DNA from 3 places in the Alteromonas sp. KS69 genome. Region 1 is predicted to be linked to each of the others. Evidence: predicted binding sites of a transcription regulator. Region 1 holds the regulator's gene; each other region holds the start of a gene.
What was found. The regulator LexA, encoded in region 1, represses DNA repair genes until DNA is damaged. The targets are predictions, from matches to a motif close to TACTGTATNNNNATACAGTA.
Positions count from the first base shown of each region.

Region 2: C7Y69_RS15530 (YebG family protein) is a predicted target of LexA. The motif match lies at 3,678-3,697, and genes of this name have one in related genera.
Region 3: dinB (DNA polymerase IV) is a predicted target of LexA. The motif match lies at 4,467-4,486, and genes of this name have one in related genera.

Region 1 covers NZ_PYHU01000006.1:108,989-115,220, forward strand. Annotated here, with positions in the region: gene C7Y69_RS06245 (cytochrome c oxidase subunit 3) at 1-506, opposite strand, end outside; gene C7Y69_RS06250 (cytochrome c oxidase assembly protein) at 532-1,119, opposite strand; gene ctaD (cytochrome c oxidase subunit I) at 1,220-2,833, opposite strand; gene coxB (cytochrome c oxidase subunit II) at 2,843-3,955, opposite strand; gene lexA (transcriptional repressor LexA) at 4,602-5,228, opposite strand.
Region 2 covers NZ_PYHU01000031.1:78,810-85,041, reverse strand. Annotated here, with positions in the region: gene C7Y69_RS15540 (sensor histidine kinase) at 21-1,526, shown strand; gene C7Y69_RS15535 (methyl-accepting chemotaxis protein) at 1,676-3,256, shown strand; gene C7Y69_RS15530 (YebG family protein) at 3,345-3,632, opposite strand; gene C7Y69_RS15525 (sensor histidine kinase) at 3,977-5,149, shown strand; gene rpsF (30S ribosomal protein S6) at 5,392-5,790, shown strand; gene rpsR (30S ribosomal protein S18) at 5,802-6,029, shown strand; gene rplI (50S ribosomal protein L9) at 6,056-6,232, shown strand, end outside.
Region 3 covers NZ_PYHU01000015.1:72,339-78,570, forward strand. Annotated here, with positions in the region: gene C7Y69_RS11815 (Lrp/AsnC family transcriptional regulator) at 1-179, shown strand, start outside; gene C7Y69_RS11820 (Crp/Fnr family transcriptional regulator) at 168-839, opposite strand; gene C7Y69_RS11825 (sterol desaturase family protein) at 918-1,844, shown strand; gene C7Y69_RS11830 (MBL fold metallo-hydrolase) at 1,942-2,817, opposite strand; gene C7Y69_RS11835 (DUF1653 domain-containing protein) at 2,883-3,146, opposite strand; gene dinB (DNA polymerase IV) at 3,323-4,396, opposite strand; gene nqrM ((Na+)-NQR maturation NqrM) at 4,741-4,974, opposite strand; gene C7Y69_RS11850 (FAD:protein FMN transferase) at 4,985-6,016, opposite strand; gene nqrF (NADH:ubiquinone reductase (Na(+)-transporting) subunit F) at 6,083-6,232, opposite strand, start outside.

The DNA of each region.
Region 1 (6,232 bases):
GTATTAATGGTGGGTAAACCAACTGCACTCATTTCTTGTGTAGTGATGCCTCCAGGGGTAGATACTAGCGGCCACATGGCTTCAAATGTGGGCCATAGCACTTCGTTAGTCATCGCATTATTCGATGCACCGCCTAACCAAGGCACTGAAATGAATCGGGCGTAGTAGAGTGCCCCGAAGAAGGCGGCAAAGAACATAACTTCAGAGAAGATAAACCAACTCATGCCCTGTCGGTATGAACGTCCTAATTGGTCGCTATATAACCCTGACATAGACTCATCAATTTGGTTTTTAAACCAGCCCACAAGCATCACCATTAGCACTACAATCCCTGCTAGGAGTATGTGCCCGCCATAGCCGGACTCTCCTTTAGTGGCTTCAATCACGAAGTTGCCCGCGCCAACGGCAATTAAAAATAACGCCACCGCACCTACAATAGGCCACGGGCTTTGTGCTGGTACGTAGTATTTCTGATATTCGGGGTACTTCTGATATTCTTGCTGCATTACTCTCTCCTTATCCCAATACCTGTTATTTACCACTTTCAGGTTGAGGGACCATGTAGGGATTCGGTTTTGTTTTCATGTCACTCGCTCGCGCGGTCACATCAAACAGGGTGTATTGCACAGTAAAATAACTAATATCTTCTGGAAGCTGTGGGTCGACATAAAACTGCATCGGCATATAAGCCTCGGCACCAGCGCTTAAAGGCTGCTGGTTAAAGCAAAAGCATTCCGTTTTATTCAGATAGAGTGCTGCCATACCCGGCGACACCGACGGTATGGCTTGGGCCATCATATTGTTAGATGCAGGATTTCTTACGTAAAACGACACCGTATTAAGCTCCCCAGGGTGCACTTTCATACGACTAGTTTGCGCACGAAATTCCCACGGCATACCGGTATTAGTTCGGGTGATAAATTCCACCGTTACCTCACGGCTTTCATCTATTTCGATAGACTCATATACAGCAGCCGTATTCTCGGTTTTACCGTTAATACCGGTAACATCGCAAAATACGTCGTAAAGTGGCACTAGAGCGAACCCAAAACCAAACATGCCAAACACAATAACGACGAGTTTTATCACCATTTTGTTGTTTGCATTTGCTTGTGTCATGGTTACCTCCCGTGCCTACTTTTTGTGCTGATACATCACCACAATTTAGCGACTACAATGCCTGCTTTGCTTTCATTACCTGTGCTGCTTGTCTTATTTCCTACTTAACAACCGGCGGCGTTTCAAAGGTGTGATAGGGCGCAGGAGAGGGAATTTCCCACTCTAGTCCCTCAGCACCTTCCCACACTTGGGCAGATACTGGCTCACCCTGCTTCTTACAGGCTTTAATCAACAGTGCTAAGAAGATTAACTGCGACAGCCCAAAGGCAAAGCCGCCAAGGCTTATCCACTTATTAAAGTCGGCAAACTGTAAGGCGTAGTCAGGAATACGACGTGGCATACCAGCCAGCCCTACAAAATGCATCGGGAAGAAAAGCACGTTCACCGACACAAGTGAGCACCAGAAATGCCATTTTGCTAGCGCCGTGTCGTACATTTTCCCTGTCCACTTGGGTAACCAATAATATACCGCAGCCATAATCGAGAAGATGGCGCCGGTGACCAGTACGTAGTGGAAATGTGCGACCACGAAATAGGTATCGTGGTATTGGAAGTCCACCGGCACGATGGCCAGCATTAATCCTGACAAGCCCCCAATGGTAAACAATACGATAAACGCAATGGCAAACATCATGGGCATTTCAAAGGTTAGAGAGCCCCGCCACATAGTCGCCACCCAGTTAAAGACCTTCACGCCTGTAGGCACCGAGATAAGCATAGTGGCAAACATGAAGAACATTTCCATATACACCGGCATGCCGGTGGTAAACATATGGTGAGCCCATACCACAAAGGACAACAGCGCAATAGAGCCGGTGGCGTACACCATTGATGCGTAGCCAAACAGTTTTTTACGGGAAAACGTAGGGACAATTTGAGAGATAATACCAAAGGCCGGCAATATCATGATGTACACCTCAGGGTGCCCAAAGAACCAAAAGATATGCTGGAACATAACGGGGTCACCACCACCTGCTGCATCAAAGAAGCTGGTGCCAAAGAACTTATCTGTCAGCACCATGGTGACCGCCCCGGCTAACACTGGCATTACTGCAATAAGCAAGAAAGCAGTGATAAGCCAAGTCCACACGAATAAAGGCATTTTCATCCACGTCATGCCAGGAGCTCGCATGTTGAATATGGTCACAATGACGTTAATAGCCCCCATAATGGAGGAGATACCCATGATATGTACCGAGAACACAAACAATGCGGTTGAGTCACCACTGTAGGTGGTGGAAAGCGGGGCATAGAAGGTCCAACCAAATGCCGGACCGCCGCCCTCTAAAAATAGCGAGCTAAGCAGAATAAGAAAGGCGCCAGGTAATATCCAAAAGCTCCAGTTATTCATTCGCGGCAGAGCCATGTCTGGTGCACCTATCATCATAGGAATTAGCCAGTTTGCAAGCCCCGTAAAGGCTGGCATTACCGCACCAAATACCATGATAAGGCCGTGCACAGTCGTCATTTGATTAAAGAAGTTTGGCTCAACAATTTGTAATCCAGGCTGAAATAGCTCAGCACGGATCACCATGGCCATGGCACCACCAATCAAAAACATGATAAAGGCGAACCATAAATACAAGGTGCCTATATCTTTGTGGTTAGTGGTAAACAGCCATCGGGTTATTCCTTTTGGAATATGACTATGATAGTCATGATCTTCGTGATGCGCCGAGGTAACCGGCGCAATGACATCAGTTGCTTTACTCATTACGCACTCCTAGTTCCCATTAACGACGGCGTTAACATCTTTAGCCTGCACCATATCACCCGTGTTATTGCCCCACGCATTTCGTTCGTAGGTCACCACAGCCGCAATGTCTTTCAGGCTTAGCATTTTTCCGAACGCCTGCATGGCTGTGCCGGTTTTACCGTTTAACACAATATCGATATGTGCAGTTTGGTCTTCAAGCACCATCTCACTGCCTTTAAGCGCAGGGAAAACGCCGGGTAGCCCCTCGCCGTTAGGCATATGGCAAGCCGCACAAGTAGCGTTGTAAACCCGCTTGCCTTCATCCATAAGTTCATCCATCGACATATTCATCGACAGTAAACGCTGCTCTTCTTCTTTCGCTTGGCGAGCGGCTTCTTCTTGTTCATTCATCCAAGCATCAAATTCGGCAGGCTCTTTAGCAATGACCACAACCGGCATAAAGCCATGATCTTTTCCGCAAAGCTCGGCACACTGTCCACGATAAATACCCGGCTCGTTCACCTTTGCCCAAGACTCATTAATAAACCCTGGATTAGCATCTTTTTTCACTGCAAAGTCCGGTACCCACCACGAGTGAATAACGTCATCAGAGGTAATAAGAAAGCGCACTTTTTGCCCTGTGGGGATTACCAACGGGCGGTCGACTTCCAACAGATAGTTCGCGCCTTTTTCGAATTTATTTTCAATTTGCTCTCGCTGCGTCGCCATTAACGAATAGAACTCAACGTCTCTGTCCATATACCGGTAATGCCACTTCCACTGGGAACCAGTAACGACAACGGTAAGATCGGGTTCGCTGGTATCTTCCATCGCTATAAGGGTTTTAGCGGCAGGAATAGCCATAAGAATAAGAATGATGAAAGGCACTACTGTCCATGCAATTTCCACTTTTACATTTTCATGGAAGTGAGCGGGCTTAGCGCCTCTGGATTTACGGTGCAAGTACATTGAGGCAAACATAACCCCGAAAACCGCAACAGCGATTGCGATACAGATAAAGAACATCAACATATGCAGGTCGTATACTTGACCACTTATGTCTGTTGCGCCTCGCCGCAAATTAATGGAAGAGCCTTCGTCCGTTGCTGCATCAGCAAACGGTAGTGGCGAGGTAAGCAAAAGTGGAAGCCCGTAAAGCCACTTTGTCGCTTGTGTCGCCGCTTGTGTCGTTACTCGTTTCACTCAACACCTCCGTTATAACAGAAGCATTAACGCAATAGATGCGCTTCGCTTCTGGCAACTGATACCCGAAATCCAACTTTTAACTTAACTGCCCAGCATTAGTTGTAAAACAAAGTTACAGCTATTGTTATTATTTTGTTAAATACAGTATAAGAATTGCTCAATAAAACGCACAAGTCTAGTCTTTTCTAAGAAAAAACAATTGCAGCGTTTAATTTTTAATCAACGCGGTATGACAGAGAAGTGAATGACGTCACAGCGTATGGACGTTACACCGGTATTTAGCGAGCCTGTTTGAAACGCTCATTTTGAACGAGATGGGCAAATAGAAGCAGCCAATAAGTTGCTTATAATCAAAAGCTAGTTACGCACTTATGATTGTTTTTCAAACAAAACAGATGTCTAAAATAGCGCGAGTTAGCACTAAAAAAGGTGACATAAATAGGAGAAAATATGTGTGAGCGGTATTTGGTGGCTTTTGAGGAATTTCTTAGGCTTAAATACGATTATTGTGTAAGCAAGGTATGGTAAACATACAAAAAAGCGGCCTATAAGCCGCTTTCTTTACTAAATAGCTAAAAGGTTACATCCAATCAGCATTTCGAATAACACCAACGGCAATTCCTTCAATGGAAAAAGGCTCTGACGCTAAGTCGACTTTAATCGGTGAAAATTCATCATTTTCTGCGTGAAGTAATACTTCGCGACCACGCTTTTCAAGGCGTTTAACAGTAACGTCTTCATCAACACGTGCTACTACCACCTGCCCATTATGGACGTCCGTCGTGCGGTGCACGGCTAACAAGTCACCATCCAGTATACCAATGTCTTTCATACTCATACCGCTTACACGAAGTAAGAAGTCGGCGTGAGGCTGAAACAGGGCAGGGTCGACCTTATAATGAGACTCTATATGCTCTTGCGCTAGAATCGGCTCGCCCGCTGCCACGCGACCAATAAGAGGAAGACCTTCTTCTTCAGGGGTTTCATCTTCAAGAGGAATATTCAACTTAATACCACGAGAAGTGCCTGGAAGGATTTCGATGACGCCTTTACGGGCCAACGCTTTTAAATGTTCTTCAGCGGCATTCGCAGAGCGAAAACCTAAATGACGGGCAATTTCTGCACGGGTAGGCGGCATGCCAGTTTCGAGCATCGTTGTTTTAATAAGCTCGAGAACTTCTGTTTGTCTTGCTGTGAGTGGGCGCATAAAAGACCTGTCTGTCTATACAGTTCCTGTAAGTATATACACCTAAAAGGAAATGACAAGCATTGGATGCTATTTACATGCTTCGAACTGTGGGTTCCAGTTTAACTTATTTAAATTCCAGAGTAGTTAAATTATCAGGAAGCATATCTACTGTCCTTGTACTTTAGATAGGTCCTACCGTAGGAGCTTTAGCCGTCACCTTTAATCAGTATCTTTGTATCTATACACATCTGTTTGTAAAAAAAATTTCTTTGGCTAAACCTATCGTAAAATTTTTATGTAGCGATATTTCAAAGAATTAGCGGAGTGATTTATCTTGAGTTTCTTAGGAACAATTAGCGTGAGGGAATCTTGGTGCTTGAAAGGGCCTTTAGTTCGACCTCTACTTAATTAAAAATAGTTATTACTGTGTTGGAGCGCAGCCAAAATTTATTCGCTAAGTGGTAATCGTCATTCAAAACGAGAATCTCGTTCACTAGGTTGCAGAGCAAGGTAGGGATCGCTTGTGGGCAATAGATTTAATATTTTCTTTCGACAAGAGAATTCTTTCCAAAAATCTCATTTTCATAGACATTATATTCCTTTAACGAACCTATCAGTGAATACGAGGCGTTGCTAGAGTTTAATCGCGTACGAGGTAGTAGCTTTGAGGGAGATTTATAACTAACAAATAGGCTCAAACATAGTAAAGTTAATTTTGATTAGTGTGGCTTCAATTGAAGAGGTTAGTTATTGTACTGGCAGTGTAGGTACACTAGTTGCTGACTAATGTCTTTGGTACTAGTTAGAGTAGTAAGGGAGTATTTCGCACAATCAGGGCTAGCCAGAATTAACAGACAGTCTTGAGCTAAAAGCGGCCAGTGAATTTGAAGGAACTCAATGACTGTTGTGTACGCAGGCCGTGTGAAAACTCATATTTATGATTGCTGCTTCAAATAGAACGATATAGTAATTCTGAGGGCACTAACATTTTTGGATAAGTGTCGCCACAACTCTCATGTCTT
Region 2 (6,232 bases), on a different contig from region 1:
TAGACTAAAAGGCTTATATATTGAGCGATGCTTCAATACCCCCTAGCCCCAATGAGGTTGCTGACTTAAAAGCTCAAGTAAAATTACTTGAGCGACAGCTTAAGCGCCAAAAGATAGCGCGGGCAAATGCTGAGTGGTTTTTAGAAAGCTACTCAAGCGATGCCTATTCGGCAACGCAAGCCTTGCGTAAAGCATTGCATGAATCAAAAAAAAGAGAGCGAGAATTAATCTTTTTGAATCGCTCTGCTTCCCACCTTAAAACCTCCGATAGCGGGGCAAGTTTCATTTTCTCCGCTATTGAGTCAGCAGTAGAGTTCAGCGATGCCTTTTGTGGTTTAGCCTTCATTACCAAAGCCGGAAAAGTGGTTCAAGGAGATGACAACAAAATTTGGCAAGTAGAAAATGGTTGGGTTGAAGCCAGCGATTTAGCCAAGGTTATGTTAGATGAACTCCCGCTGTCTGTTAAAGAAGACTATAGCCAATGGTGTGTAAATATCGTTGAAAGGCCAGACAATCATGAAGAGGCTTACGTATTACATTTCATGCAGAACTTGGGCAATGGCGAGCAGGCATGGCTAGCACTACTGACCAAAAACAGTGAATTAGATGAAGAAATGCTTTATGTGCTGGATGCAAATAAGCACTATCTACAATTTGGTATAGGCTACCGAAGTTCTAAACACGAAATTAAGCATCACAAAGCCGCCCTATCCTCGATGGAAAAAGACCAACGCTATCTGCAAGAAAAGCTAATAACCGCAGATAAAATGGCCATGTTAGGTCAGTTGGCGGCCGGTATTGCCCACGAAATTAATAATCCGATTGGTTATGTACGTAGCAACACCTCGGTGGCTGGCGATATCTTTAAAGATTACCAGAGTGCTTTGTCTGAAATAAAGGTACTTTGTGAAGATGCGGGTGGAGAAATAGAAGCCCGTTATTTAGCGCTTGAAAACACGTATTCATTAAAAGATAGTGCCGAGGCTATCTCTGAAATGTTTGAAGAGTCCTCAGAAGGTATTGAAAGAATTATCGATATCGTAAAAGCGCTAAGAGGGTTTTCCTACCCTAGCGGTGATAAGCGCGTCGCCATTAATGTTGCCGAAGCGATAAGCTCAGCCTTACGAATCACGAATAACCTGCACAAGTATAAAAATAAGGTCATATTCACGCCTCCTGAAACCGATATCGAAGTACTAGGCAACGCTGGGCAAATACAGCAAGTACTCGTCAACTTACTTACTAACGCCATCTATGCCACAGATGAAGGAAAATGCATTAAGTTTGATGTTGAATCCCTAGAAGGCGAGGCGGTCATTACGTTGCAAGACGAAGGCAAAGGTATGTCAGAGGAAGTCATTGGCAAAATGTTTACCCCCTTTTTCACCACTAAACCACCTGGTGATGGCACCGGCCTTGGTATGTCTATTTCACTGACTATTATTGAAGAACACGGCGGCCAGTTTGAAGTGACCAGTGAAATCGATAAGGGCACCACAATTAAGGTACGCCTGCCACTGGCGTAATCTTTTTATTCGTATAATCTTCATTATTACCGAATTCTTTTTCTACTTTAGTATTAATTGTTACCATGATCGTCTACCCTTTTAATGAATTACCGATGAATAGGGCTCTCCTATTTACTTTGATACCACTATAGCAATGGATTTTATTAGTGAAGAAAAATCAGTCTGTTACCCAGCGCGAATACAAATTCCCTTCTCACTACCGCCTTATCTCTTCCACTGACAAACGGGGTGTCATACAACACTGCAATGACGAATTTGTAGAGGCAAGTGGGTACAATCGAGAAGACCTGATAGGAAAAAACCACAACATTATCCGTCATCCGGATATGCCCTCAAGTGTGTTTAAAGAAATGTGGCGAACTTTAGAGTCGGGTCAAAGTTGGGCTGGACTCGTTAAAAATAGAAGAGAAAACGGCGACCACTATTGGGTGTCAGCATTCGTAACTCCCGTATACGAAAACGGGCAAGCGGTGGGTTATGAGTCAGTTAGGGTTCATGCCGCCGATGAAGAAATAACACGAGCATCCGCTATATATGCCAGGTTATCGGCAGGAAAATCGCCAATTCCCTTTGCTGCAAAGCTTGGTCAAACACTTTCACCCATGTTACCCATGATAGTGGTAAGTTTATTATTATTGGTAGCCATTGGTTTTACCGCGGGTTTGGTACCCCTGGGTGTTACTTTCATTGCGCTACTGATTATGATGGCGTGGCAATCGGCAAAAAGTCGGAGCTATTGGCGGGAATTTCTTTCGTTAAGCCCTGCTAGTTATAGTAATGAACTCGTGGCACAAACGTATTATGCCGATGTTGATTATATTGCTCAGGCTAAGTTGGCGTTAGGCTGTGAACTCGCGCGTACGCGCACGGCGTTGACCCGCATCAAAGATGCATCTGAGGGGTTGGAAGATATTGCGGTTTCAACTCACAGCCAAGCCGAGCTAACCAGCAAAACGATTATTCAGCAAAATCTTGCCACCCAGCAAATTGCCACAGCGGTAACTCAAATGAGTCAGGCTATTCAAGAAGTGGCTGAGCGAGTAGAGAGCAATGCTGTTAGTGCCAAAACTGCCGCAACTAACGTACAAATGGGTAACGACAAAGCTGAAGAAGCGATGCAGGCTATACTGTCATTAAAAGGCGCGGTGGAGTCGATTTCCGATACGGTTACCGAGCTTGCCCAATCCACCAGTGATATAGGCGAAGCCGCTAGCATCATTTCTAGCATCGCTGATCAAACAAACCTGCTAGCACTTAATGCCGCTATAGAAGCCGCCCGCGCTGGCGAGCAGGGACGCGGTTTTGCTGTTGTTGCCGATGAAGTTCGTACCTTGGCTTCTAAAACCCGGGTGTCCACCGATAAAATTCACAATATCATTCAAGAACTTGTTGATAGAACAGAACGGGCCGTAAAGGTATCTTCAGAAGGGTTGGTGTCTGCTGAACACGGTAGTGCCATTGTTGAAGAAACCCGAGGCGCGCTACAAGAAATCAATAATGCGGTAAGTGGTATTGCCTCAGCTACCGTAGAAATGTCTTCTGCTGTAGAAGAACAAAGTACCGTGGCTGAGCATATTAATCAGCAGCTGGTCGATGTTGCTGATAGTGCAGAAGAAACGCAGAAGTCTTCAGAAGCCTCGCTCAAAGTGGGTCGAGATCTTCGTGACACCGTAAATCAAGTTAACGGGTTAATTGCTCGTTTTAACACGGATAAACGCACAGGATAATCTGTGCTGTTTATTTTTTAGCGTGCTTTGAACCATTTTCTATTTACGTTCGTTCCACTTAAAAGCACGCCGAGCTTTTCTGCTATGCTTATCCGTTGGCTTTAAGCTTTACTACGTCGGCACTCTCATCTTCTAGTACACTCTGTGCTGTCGCGCCTTTAAAAATCTTGCTCACCTTGTCTTTATTTTTCGACAACATAATTGTGAGTTCTTCAACAATGCTATCGTCAATGCCTAAGCCCTTTGCTTGAATGTATTCAGCAAGGTTGTCGGCAGCGTCGAGCATCTTATCGTACTGATCTGCTTCTTTTTTATCGGTAGTTACCAATTTTTCTACCCCTTTGTGCGTGACAACATACTGTGTGGTAATGGCCATGGTAGGTCCCCTTAAATGAATAGACAATAAAACTGTACAATATTTAACTGGATAAATAAACAGTATTTAAAGTTTTTTGATATTATTTTTTTACAACTTAAGTATAGTGACCAAGTACGCTTGGATGTATTTTAAAACGTACGTTGGAAAACAGCTTTCACATCGTCATGTCTATATTCAAAAATTTACCGGTTTCGTTCACATTGGTTGCAGCCTGTAGCTAGTTAAACAGCCACGAAGAACAGTAAATTTATCACTAGGCACAAGAGTCTTTCTTGCTAGAGCGGGAAATCGAGTGCCGACAGTCGGCGTGATATGGGTGACTTAGATACAAAGAGGAAGTAATGAGTTCTTCAATTGAGCGTGATATTCGCACTATTCAATCGATAGAAGCTGTACCACATATAATGAAAATGTTATCAGATGTCACTGGTCTTCGCTTTATCTGCGTAGCCAGAGTGACAGAAGATAACTGGACAATGTGCGCAGTATATGACCAAGTGAACTTCAATTTAATTCCGGGCGATCAACTCGATAACAAAACAACGTTTTGTAGCCAAGTCAGAAAATCTACAAAAGCCATCGTCATTGAACACGCAAAGAAAGATGATGTTTATCGCCAAAGTGAAATTCCTAAGATGTATGGCTTTGAAAGTTACTTTTCATTTCCCATTTACAACCAAAACGGCGATTTTTTTGGAACATTATGCGGCTTAGATCCACGTCCTGCAGTTTTAAAAACAGATAAGATTGAAAGTCAAATTAAGTCGTTTGCTGAGTTAATATCGAGGCAAATGGAAGTTGACGATCGTTTAGCTGCGGTTGAAACCGATCTCATCAGCGAGCAAGCTGCCGCTAAATTGCGAGAGCAATATATCGCCATTTTAGGCCACGATTTAAGAACACCTTTGTCGGCACTTAAAATGGGGGTCGACTTTCTTGTTGATCACGCCAGCGATGCGACTTCCCAAAAAGTACTGGCCCGAATGGATAATAGCGCTAAACGTATGACGCGGCTCATTAGTGACGTGATGGACTTTACGCATGGTCAAATGGGCAAAGGTATTCAATTAAACGTTAAACCAGCAAGTGATTTAAAAAGTGTACTAGTACACACCGTAAGTGAACTTTCGGGCCTGCATCCAGACCGAGAGATACTTGCGGATATCATTATAGACGGCACATTTTCATGTGACCCAGAGCGTATCAGCCAGTTGCTGTCTAACTTGCTGATTAATGCGATAGTGCATGGCGATGCAGCGCAACCTATCAAAGTCATGGCGAATATCGAAGAAGAAACACTGACATTAAGCGTATCTAACGGAGGCACTCCAATAAGTGCGGATGTCATAGATAAGCTATTTCATCCATTTTGGCGAAACGAAAAAAACAAAAAGACCGGTGGATTAGGTCTAGGATTGTTTATCGCCTCGCAAATTGCGGAAGCCCATAAGGGGAGTCTGATGGTGCATTCAGATGAAAATGAAACCGTGTTTTCATTTAAGGCAGCATTGTAAGCATGAAGGTTAAGCCTCGCGCTTAGCCTTTTTTAACGTCCATGAACCCCGCTACCCCATCATTTAGCGTATCTAGCTAAATTTCATCAAAACACGTACAAATGTAAAATTTTCCGGTGATTAATGCTTGTACAAAAGCGGGTATGTGCGTATAATCCGCGCCCTTACAGCCACCCTAACTAGGTTCCTTGTCTCTATACAGTCTGGCTGTACTGTCGAGGCTACAACCGTAAGGAGCAATAATGCGTCATTACGAAATCGTATTTATGGTTCACCCTGATCAGAGTGAACAAGTACCTGGTATGATCGAACGTTATACCACTATTCTTAAGCAAAACGATGGTCAGATTCATCGTTTAGAAGATTGGGGCCGTCGTCAATTGGCATACCCAATTGAAAAGCTGCACAAAGCCCACTATGTATTGATCAATGCTGAAGCGACTGCTGAAGCTGTTGACGAGCTGGAAAATGCTTTCCGCTACAACGACGTTATCTTACGTAACATGGTAATGCGCACTAAAAACGCTGTAACCGAGCCTTCTCCTATGACTAAAGAAGAGCGTCGTGAGCGTCGTGACGATTCTGCACCTCGTACAGAGCGCGCAGAAAGAAGACCTGAATCCACTGAAGATAACGCTTAAGGAGATCACCCATGGCTCGTTTTTTCAGACGTCGTAAATTCTGCCGTTTCACTGCAGATGGTGTGACTGAAATCGATTATAAAGATATCGCTACTCTTAAGAATTATATCACAGAGAGCGGTAAGATTGTCCCTAGCCGTATCACTGGTACAAGCGCAAAATATCAGCGTCAGCTGTCTTCTGCGATTAAGCGCGCACGTTTTCTTGCGTTGCTTCCGTACACTGATTCACACAAGTAATTTGGCGTAATTAAGGGGTAGTTAAGATGAACATCATCCTACTAGATAAAGTCGCCAATCTTGGCGGTCTGGGCGACCAAGTAGCTGTTAAAGCTGGTTACGCTCGTAATTTCCTGTTTCCACAGGGTAAAGCAGTTCCTGCAACTAAAGCGAACGTTGAAAAGTTTGAAGCACGTCGTGCTGAACTTGAAGCGAAAATCGCT
Region 3 (6,232 bases), on a different contig from region 1:
TCGCCAAACTTAACGAAGCTTGTACATCGTTAAGTGACAGAGAAGACCTTGGTATTAAGCGCATTGAAAATCGGATTATTTTATCAAGAGAAAAATTCTTTTTGGGCTATCCGCTGGCGCAATTAAAATGGTTGGATAAAGCGAAAATTTCTATGGGTGAATCTGCATCAGACAGGTAGCAAAGACGTATTATCGTTAAGCCACTCAGACATTGCTGCCTCATTAACGATCTCTACTTTTCCATACTGCTTACGAATTAGTGAAAGCGATACTAATTTATTCAGGGCCTTATGCGCGGTTAGCACAGTTACGCCTAATCGCTCAGCATAATCGCTTTGCCTAAGCCTTACAGCAGTAGTGTGCTGAGCCGCACTGGTTTGATAAATTAATTTCGCCAACTGTACATGAGTAGGTAAGCGTAAAATGTCATCTAACCGCTCTAGGGTAGCGTGAAGCTTTATGGCAAGATTCCGCGTTAAAAATACGCCAACTTCAGGATGCGCAACCTCAAGTTTCCGAAAGCGGCTTTCATTAATTTGCAGCACATTGCAGTCGGACATTGCTTGCGCATGATGGGTTCTGGCCAACGAAGCATATAGGGTGAATTCGCCAAAGGTGTCGCCCCGCTCCATTACTGTGGTGAGTTGATAGTTACCGTCCACGCCATAATTGCCCACCTTCACTTGCCCAGCCAATACGATGGACAGCCCAGGTTTTAAATCCCCGCGATTGTGGATCATAGCGCCATTTTCGTATTCAGTTGGCGTACCAAATTGATTGCATAACGAAAGTAGTGACTCTTCCATTACAACCTGATTGAGTGCTTTTACATACGACAATTTTTCACCAAATCTATAGTTCTATATATTTACCATGTTAATGGGGTGTTAATTTAACTGCAATAAGTGGAGTTAATTATGAACTATCAAATTGCGATCATCGGAATTTTTCTATTATTTGCGTTACTGGAAGCAAAGCAAGGTAAGCTTTTTAAGAAAAGCGCAGAAGTAAGCGATGATGGAAAAGTCGAACTCATTGGCACTCTAGTACTATTTGTCATTACGCAGCCATTAGTGCTGTTTAGCGCAGGTGCATTGATGCTGTTAGTTGTACCTCAGTATCAAGGAGCATTAAGCAACTCATCTATTTTTCTTCATATTGCACTGCTACTAATATTTGATGACATGATGCAGTATTGGTGGCACCGCCTGTCTCACTCCACACGTTTCCTGTACAACTTGCACCGTGCACATCACAACGGAAAGTACATGAGCGTGCGCATTATCTATCGCAATAATGTGTTCTATTACCTGTTGATGCCATCGCTGTGGTTTTCAGGCGCGCTCATCTATTTAGGGTTAGGCTGGACCTATGCGTTCTATCTTGTGGTTAAGCTAGGTGTGATTACCGGTGCGCATGCCGAATGGAAATGGGACAGATTTTTGTACCAAACGCCGTTTTTTAACAAGCTTGCTTGGGTTCTTGAAAGGACAATATCCACGCCATCTACTCACAGTGCCCATCATGGCTTAAAAGCGGATGATGGCGTAACTAACTATAAAGGTAATTACGGAAATCTATTATTTTTCTGGGACGTGTTGTTTGGAACTGCCAAAATTACGCGAAAATACCCAGCTCAATATGGTATTGAAGGGATGTTTTACGCTAATTGGGTAGAGCAACTTGTATGGCCGCTATACAAAACCCCGCGAAAACCTAAATTGGCTAACAACTCAGCTGAGGAAACGACTATCAAACCGTCATCTAGCCCTAGTGGCAAAGCAGATTCCGAGGGAGAATTGATATCAGAACCTACGGTGAATAAACCTGACCCAGCCATATGAAAAGGGGCTGATGTAGGAGCAGTATTACAACTGCTCCTTACGGTTTTTATTTGTGCTTCCTCGGGAGCTTTGGGTAGATGCTCACTTACAGGCTTACTTAAGCTTCTTCGTAAAGTGTTGCAATCCATTTCTCTTCAGAAATGAAGCTCCATGCCCACTTGTCCCATTTACTATCGAGCCCTGTTTCAGTAATTGCTTCAAGGCTCATGCCTTTTGCTTTCTGCGCTTTTACAAAGGCAAAAGTTTCTTCAATCATGGCAAGAAAGGTCGTGTACTCAGCTTTGTTGCTAAGTTCACCATGACCAGGAATGAGCACAGTATCGTCATCTATTTTCGCCAACACTTGCTTTACTGAATCAATGTAACCTTCAACACTACCGCCAGAATTTAAGTCGATGAATGGGAATAACCCATTAAAAAATAAATCCCCCGTGTGCATGATATCCGGCTGTTCAAACCATACTATGCTATCGCCATCGGTGTGCCCTGATTCAAGATGCATAATGTGAATGGTTTCACCGTTAAAATGTAACTTAATGCCGTTTTCATAAGTGATAGCGGGCAGCGCATCTGGCGATACTTTTTCATCGTTGGCTAATCGAACGCGCACGTTATCGTGGGCGAGAATAGTCGCGCCTTTGTGGCTGTGGAAGAACGCGTTCGAGCCTGTATGGTCGCCGTGGTAATGAGTGTTAATTACATACTTTGGTTTATCGCTACCAAGCTCGCCGAGTGCCGTCGCAATTTTTTCAGCTAAAGGGGCGAATTGATCGTCAATAATTAGAATGCCATCGTCACCGGCAGAAACGCCGATATTACCGCCCATCCCCGTTAACATATGCACCGAGCCTTTAAGTGCTGTTGCCTCTATTTCAACCTTTTCGAAGCGGTCTTGCGAAAAAGCGGCTGGAATGAAGGTAGTCGAGACTAAACTTGCAGCAAGTAGAAAAGTTCGGGTAAATTTGTGCGTCATCAGGGTTCCCTAAAAGAGTGCTTATTATTGAATAGATTTAAATACACTATGACCTAGTTTGCGGTTCAGATCATTTTTTCGCCGTTTGGGATCTCACCAATATAAGCAAATCGAGGGACAGACTTACCTTCTACCAGCACCTCTTCTTCAAACATACTCAATGGGCGCACCCACAGGGCTTTTTCGCCATAACATGGGCGATATACCACTAAGGAAGACTCGTCTTCTGAATGTGTCGCTACTTCATAAACGTCGTAATCACTGCCTTTATAATGGCGGTAGCGACCTGGGGTTTTGAGCTCTTGGTTTTTAGGTTTTGGGGTAGTCATGATGGCTCCTGCTTTTTACTTTTTGTTAATTTGAATACGGTAGAAGTCGGACTCTGTTCATAAAGCGTCTGATAAGGTTGCTCAATTTTGAAGTTATTCACTAATCTACTCGGCTATCTACTCATCTAGGTACTCACCTATCTCGCACTTTACTACTCACCTTTCTAATCACCTATCTACTCACCCTCTAGGGGTAAAGGGAGTTGATGTATGGTTTGTGCCTCACCAAGACCAATGTGCAGACCAACTAAGCGTATACCACGGCCTTTAGCACGCTCGTAAGCTTCTTGTAGTAGGGTATCAAAGTAATGCGCATTTAACGAAGGGCATCGATGCTCAACCGTGGTTAGCTGGAAGTCTTGAAATTTAAGTTTCACCCCTTGAGTACGAATACGAATAGACTTGCCTGTGCGCTTTTCATGCGCCTGTATGCGTTCCTGAAGCTTTTCTAGTAAATGAGGCATAAAGTCGCGACATTCTTCCAATGAGTGAATATCGTTGCTTAGCGTGCGCTCTACGCCTATAGACTTACGTTCTCTCGATACTGACAGTTCTCGATCATCAATACCGTGAGCACGCTCCCATAATACCGCACCAAATTTACCTAATTCTTTTTGTATGCGCTCAAACGGGTAACTGCGCACATCGTTACAGGTAGCTAAGCCTAATCGTTGTAGCTTTTGCATTGTTACCTTACCTACCCCGGGAATTTTTTTAAGAGGCATAGCCCTTACAAAACGATCTAATTTATCCGGGGTAATGACACAAATACCATTAGGCTTATTCTCATCACTGGCCACTTTTGCTACGAACTTACAGGGTGCAACGCCCGCCGAGGCGGTTAACCCCAGCTCTGACTCAATTCGACTTCTAATTTCTTCAGCTATTAACGTGGCACTGCCACCGCAATATTGGCTATTGGTCACATCGAGGTAGGCTTCGTCTAACGAAAGTGGTTCGATTAAATCGGTATAGTCGGCAAATATTTCGCGAATTCGTTGGGACTCTTTTACATACGCCTCCATACGCCCTTTCACTAAGGTAAGATTTGGGCAAAGCTTGAATGCGTAAGCGGTAGCCATGGCGGAGCGAACACCATATTTACGGGCAGGATAATTACAGGTAGAGATAACCCCTCGATGCTGTGAGCTTCCACCAATGGCAATAGGGATATTACGTAACGCAGGGTTGTCACGCATTTCAACCGCAGCATAAAAGCAGTCCATATCTACATGGATGATTTTTCGCATGGTGTATGCTCCCAAACTGCCCCTAAGCCGCCCCTAAGTAGCTAGCTCTAGTATACAAGCCTTTAAAAAAAGCTGTATGTAAAAACAGTATTCTAGAACATATCAGTAACGCTTACCACTATATACGATGATAGTAAGTAACTACTTAGCGCTAACTATGAATGAACGGGCAAAATGGGCGTATCGTTTTAGATAAAAAAGCGCGGTAAGCTTACCGCCTATCGCGCTTTTATCTATGAACGGTTATTGCAGTGTAGTGGATTTCAATATCTTGCAAGTCCGTGGTATGAAAGGCTCTATTTATTAGCGCCTACTGACATCACCAGGTTAACTACACCATCAGATTAAAGGATCTGATTCTGTTTCCATTCATTCAATTTCTTTTCTCTCGCTTCTTCTTTTTCCATACGAGACTTTTTGCGGTCGCAAGGCTCTGGGCAATCACATGCTTTCGCGATACCTAATGCGCCTAATCCACCGCAACTACCTGAGATAGTTTTGCGCTGCACCACGTAGCCAACAGCCATGGCGAGTACCATAGTGAGGAAGAAACCGAATGCTAAAATAAACGTAGACATAGCCTACTCCTTAATTATTTACTTCTACCAGTTTATCAAATTCTGGCGTGGCATACTCTTCAAATCCGTCTGCCGTGCGACGAATGAGGAATACAGCAAGTTGTTCTTGCTCTGCAAGGTCGATTGCTCGTTGCCACCCCATTACATTGAACGCTGTGGCTAAGCCATCAGCAATCATTGAAGATGGGTTTACCACCGTAACCGATACCAAATCATGGGTTATCGGCGAGCCGGTATTCGGATCAATCAAATGAGAGTAGCGTTTACCGTCTTCTTCGTAATAGTTACGGTAATCGCCCGAAGTCGCTATAGCATTAGTACCAATAGACACCACTTTTTGGACCGCGCGTTCTGTCGTGACCGGCTTTTCAATCGCAATTAGCCATTCACTGCCATCGCCGCGTTCGCCTTTAACCCGCATTTCACCGCCAATCTCTACAAGGTAATGTTGTAAGTGATGAGCATCTAAAATCGCTGCCACTTCATCAACACCATAACCTTTAGCAATCGTTGATAAATCAACGTAAAGCATAGGATTTGCCTTCATAAGACCGGTTGGCGTTGTAGATAATTTCTCATAGCCTACATAATCTCGTACTGCATCGATATCGGCTTGGGTTGGCACTTTTTCAGGGCGTTTATTCGGACCGAACCCCCACAAATTGACCAAGGGGCCTACCGTAACATCTAGCACGCCGTCACTCAAACGAGCCAACCGGAGTGCTTCGTTAACTACCGTTAGTGTCTCTTTAGACACCTCGAAGTTATCAGAATAACGATATTGGTTAAATCGAGATAACTCAGATGTTGTGTCGTAGGTAGACATCAATTTATTAATATTAACTAGCTTTGCATCAATCTCTTCCTGCAAGCCTTCAACTTCTTTTTCACCTTCCGCAAGCACATACTTAACATTATAAGTCGTGCCCATGGTTTGGCCTTGCAGATGCGCTACTGCAAGCGGTTTGTCGCTGCAACTTGCTATCATTAGAATACTGATAGCGATAATAGCTAACGCTATACGTGCAAAAAATCGAATCACGTTTATGGTCCTTTAACTAAACAAAAAGGGGGCTCTCGCCCCCTTTCTTACCTAATGGATTTCGGATTAACCACCGAAGTCATCAAGCATTATATTTTCGTCTTCAACACCTAGTTCTTTCAACATGTTGATAACGGCTGCGTTCATCATAGGTGGTCCACACATGTAGAACTCACAATCTTCTGGCGCAGGGTGGTCTTTCAAATAGTTCTCAAG